Regions from separate parts of the Pseudoalteromonas sp. C2R02 genome, predicted to be linked through region 2. Evidence: predicted binding sites of a transcription regulator. Region 2 holds the regulator's gene; the other holds the start of a gene.

Region 1 (2,483 bases), on a different contig from region 2:
AAGAGAATCTGCATTATCAGATTGGTAAATAAAAAATGTATTGCCTTTACTTAATTGTTCAGCACAAAAGCTTTTAAATTGTTTATCTTTCACTTTACCATCTTTAGTTAGCATAGCTACCGTTATTACAGGAAATGTCAGTACAGCTTTTTCTCTTTCAATTGCAAACCAGTCCATAAAATAATGCTGTAATGTATTTAATGAACCCCACTGTGGCTCTGATCCATCTGGAAATCGAAAATTTTCAAAAATTGCTGAAAAATAATGTTCGTCATATAAAGAGATGTTCCAAAATACACTCTGATAACCCCGAGCAGCCGCAGGTTGATTAATCGCATAAACAACATGTTGTAAATGATTAGAGATTTGTTTTGAATGTGTTGTTAAATAAGCCTTGCCATATTCTTTTTTTGCAAAATAATCAAAGTAAGTTAAAAATTCGACAGTCGCAATGGCACCTGCAAATTGAGAACTGATCGCAAAAACCAAATTTACAAATGATCCGCAAAAAGATTCTAAATGTTGAGGTGCCTTTGACTCACCACCTAGTTTTGTTAAACCATCTAATAGAAATGGATACATAGTAATCGACGTACAATAAGGCTTTAAACTAGTTTCATCATGAACATATATTTCATGCTCTGCAATTTGCCTCTCATATTCTACAGCTAACTCTTTATCAAATAGGGCTGCTATTTTTTGTTGAACTAAAGCGCGGTTGATATCTAATAAAAAATCTTTTGTTATTTCAGCTTCAAGCGTCGCAATATTCTTATGAGTAACATTGGCATTTGCATCTAGTTTTGAGCCATCGGCAGCATTACTCGCTTGTATATATTGATCAATAAAAGAGAGTTTTTTTGTTATTTGATTTGTATTGAGGTGTGCCATTTTAATTCCCTAAAAATTTATAGTTGAGTAAGGTTTTTGTTTTAACGTTGATAAATCTTTGATTGGTATTTTTGTTATTTAAGCCGCCGAGTTGTTTTTGCCATCTACCAGTTTTTAAAAAATCTAAATGCGCTATGATGCTATTACTGACTTTTTCAGCTCCTGTGTATAAGCAAGTTTTAAGCCCTTGATTTTGAGCAAATTTTAAATGCGCGATAAGTTTATGGGCTTGCCACTCACCTCCGAAGAAAACAACACAGGTAATGAGGTTTTTGTATTGAGATAAGTAATTTGAAAAAGTTTTAGCATCTAATTCAACACCCGAGGTTGCAGTCCAGCTGTCTTGGCTATGACACCCATCACACGCAAAAGGACAACCAGTAACTAAAAATGCCAAAGATACTTCATTAGGTACTTCTTGAAATACAACTTGTGGTTCAAAGCAATTAAACATTAAAAATACCATATATTGTGTTTATTTTCATAAACAAGCACAATATATGGATTATTATGAAATCGCTAGTCAGTTAATTACTCAAAAATTGTGTTAGATCAACTAATTTATAAATAATAAAATTTCAGTAGTTTAAAAGGGGTAGATATTAAATTTAAAAATTTCTTACATTTGAAATTTAAAGGACAAAGTTAAGCTGTGTTACTATGCAGAAATACCCTGAACAATGTTTAATAATATGTCAAAAGAAGTTATCAGAATCCTCGTAGGGTCACTTAACCCTGTTAAAATCAATGCAGTAAAAAATGCATTTTCTAATATTTTTGCTAACAACCAAATTATTTGTAAAGGCATGCATGCGCCATCCAGTGTTTCTGAACAACCTATGACAGCAAGCGAAACACGCCTTGGAGCGATAAACCGAGCACTATTTTGTAAAAATGGATCTAATAATGCCGATTTTTATGTTGCTCTAGAGGGCGGTGTTGATTTAACCGAAGACGGTCCAATCACATGCGCGTACTTTTCAATTATCAATAATCAACAGCAATCTGTCGGCAGAAGTGCAAGTTTGCCATTGCCATTAAGTGTTTATGATGATCTAGTTGCGGGTAAAGAATTAGGACATGTGATGGATGAATTATTTAATACAACCAATATTAAACAAAAAGGGGGGGCGATTGGATTATTAACACAAAATAACGCCACCCGTGAAAGCATTTATACTCAAGCACTGATTTTAGCATTATCTCCCTTTATAAATGCAGACTTATATCATGGAACAGGAGTGAATAATGAATTATAAATGGATATTATTTGATGCTGATGAAACGTTATTTCACTTTGATGCATATCAAGGCTTAAAATTAATGTTTGAAAAGTTTGATGTTGACTTTTCAATTGATGATTTTGAAATCTATCAAAGAGTCAATCAGCCACTTTGGGTTGAATATCAAAATGGCGATATTACAGCACAACAATTACAACATAACCGATTTAATGATTGGTCGAACAAACTGTCTGTATCGACTCAAACGCTTAATAGCGAATTTTTACATGCAATGGCACAAATCTGTAAACCACTTGATGGTGCTAAAGAGCTCATTCATTATTTATCCACAAAAGTTAAAATGGGGAT
Region 2 (2,483 bases):
TTAAAATAATTACTGGGCTCTCAATTTCAAAAAAAGCTAAACAGGGCGTTAATCTGTTTTGCGAGTCAATTACAATGCGTATTGGCTGTCGTAACTCACTTTCATTTATATCTAACTGAGAAAAATCTGTATTTTTTAATTCTTCATAACGCACATTCATTTTAGCATTATCAACAATCACAGTATCCGCACCCGTTAATATTGCACAACTTTGGGCTCTTAAATTTTGCACATCTTTACGTGCATCAGAGCTGGTGATCCACTTACTTTGACCATTTTTTAAAGCAGTTTTACCATCTAGGCTAGATGCAAGCTTACAAGTAACAAAGGGTTTTTCTGTTTTCATTCTTGTTAAAAAACCTGGGTTAAGTGCTATCGCTTCTTGCTCCATTAAACCATACGCGGTTTCAATACCAGCTTGCTCTAATATTGCCAAGCCTTTTCCACTTACTTGTGGATTAGGATCAACCATAGCTGCTATAACTTTTATAACACCTGCTTTTTTTAAACCTTCAGCACAAGGCGGCGTACGCCCATAATGACTACAAGGCTCTAAAGTGACATAAGCCGTCGCACCTTGAGTTTTGTCACCCGCCATAGCAATGGCGTTGACTTCCGCATGCCCTTGCCCGGCTTTAACATGATAGCCTTCGCCAACAACTTGATTATTTTTAACTAAAACACAACCCACATTTGGGTTAGGTGTAGTGGTATAACGACCTTTTTTTGCCAGTTCAATAGCTCTGGCCATGTAAATATGGTCTTCAGGAGTAAACTGCACTTTTTATCATTCCTAACAAAATCATTGCCACTAAGTGGCATTAAATAAATTTGTGTAGCAAATTTATTCGCCTAAGCGCGCAATTTCTTCACCAAACTCTTTGATATCTTCAAATGAGCGATAAACAGAAGCAAAACGTACATAAGCTACTTTATCTAATTTTTTTAATGAATCCATAATAAATTCACCAACTAAGTGACTTGATATTTCTCTTTCACCTGTGGCTCTTAACCGAGATTTTATTGCATGTACGACATCATCTACTTGTTGTGTACTGACAGGTCTTTTTTCTAGCGCACGATTGAGTCCATTTAATAATTTATCTTCATTAAACGGTTCCCTGCTACCATCTTGCTTTACGACACGTGGCATCACCAATTCAGCAGTTTCAAATGTCGTATAACGTTCATGACAATCATTACATTCGCGACGACGACGTACTTGATGGCCATTACCTACCAAACGAGAGTCAATCACCTTAGTATCTTTTGCTGAACAAAATGGGCAGTACATAATAAAAATTCTCAACTTTGATAATAAATAAAACCCTAGAAACAAATAAGGCCGCTAAAAAGCGGCCTTATAATAACATAGCTATTGCTAATTATGCATAAACCGGAAGTTTTGCACAGATAGCTTTAACTTTTTCTTTTACGTCAGCTTGAACAGTAACATCTTCGATATTATCTAAAACGTCACAGATCCAGCCAGCAAGTTCTTTAGATTCAGCTTCTTTAAAACCGCGACGCGTGATCGCAGGAGAACCGATACGTAAACCTGAAGTAACAAACGGAGAACGTGGATCGTTAGGTACTGAGTTTTTGTTTACAGTAATGTTTGCATTACCTAAAGCAGCATCAGCATCTTTACCTGTGATATCTTTATCAATCAGGTCTAATAAGAATAAGTGGTTTTCAGTTTTACCAGAAACAACTTTGTAGCCACGTTCTTGTAAAACAGCAACCATAGCCTGTGCATTTTTAACAACTTGCGCTTGGTAAGTTTTAAATTCAGGTTGTAAAGCTTCTTTAAAAGCAACCGCTTTAGCAGCGATGATGTGACATAAAGGTCCACCTTGGCCACCAGGGAAAACTGCACTGTTTAATTTTTTGTAGATAGCTTCATCGCCACATGCTGAGATGATTAAACCGCCACGTGGACCAGCTAATGTTTTATGTGTTGTAGTTGTTACAACGTGAGCATGCTCAACTGGATTAGGGTAAACACCTGCAGCAATAAGACCAGCAACGTGAGCCATATCAACGAATAAGTAAGCACCTACTTTATCAGCGATTTCACGGAACTTAGCCCAATCTACGATACCTGAATATGCAGAAAAACCACCGATGATCATTTTTGGCTTATGCTCTAATGCTAATGCTTCAACTTGTGCGTAATCGATTTCGCCAGTTGCTTCATTTAGTCCGTACTGAACAGCATTGTATAATTTACCTGAGAAACTAACGTGAGAACCGTGAGTTAAGTGACCACCGTGAGCAAGGCTCATACCTAAAACAGTATCGCCAGCTTCTAATAAAGCCAAGAAAACAGCTGCATTTGCTTGAGAACCAGCATGTGGTTGTACGTTTGCGTATTCAGAACCAAATAACTCATTAGCACGATCAATTGCTAACTGCTCAACAACATCAACATGCTCACAACCACCGTAGTAACGCTTACCTGGGTAACCTTCAGCATATTT

Evidence for each region. Region 2 encodes NrdR, which represses ribonucleotide reductase genes. Its sites were predicted from a motif close to AAACACNANATNTNGTGTTT; they were not measured.
Region 1: nrdG (anaerobic ribonucleoside-triphosphate reductase activating protein) is a predicted target of NrdR. The motif match lies at 1,349-1,368, and genes of this name have one in related genera.

What each region holds. Positions count from the first base shown of each region.
Region 1 covers NZ_JAHKQC010000034.1:174,412-176,894, forward strand. The annotation lists gene nrdD (anaerobic ribonucleoside-triphosphate reductase) at 1-891, opposite strand, end outside; gene nrdG (anaerobic ribonucleoside-triphosphate reductase activating protein) at 893-1,345, opposite strand; gene yjjX (inosine/xanthosine triphosphatase) at 1,584-2,150, shown strand; gene yjjG (pyrimidine 5'-nucleotidase) at 2,140-2,483, shown strand, end outside.
Region 2 covers NZ_JAHKQC010000030.1:95,173-97,655, forward strand. The annotation lists gene ribD (bifunctional diaminohydroxyphosphoribosylaminopyrimidine deaminase/5-amino-6-(5-phosphoribosylamino)uracil reductase RibD) at 1-751, opposite strand, end outside; gene nrdR (transcriptional regulator NrdR) at 845-1,294, opposite strand; gene glyA (serine hydroxymethyltransferase) at 1,386-2,483, opposite strand, start outside.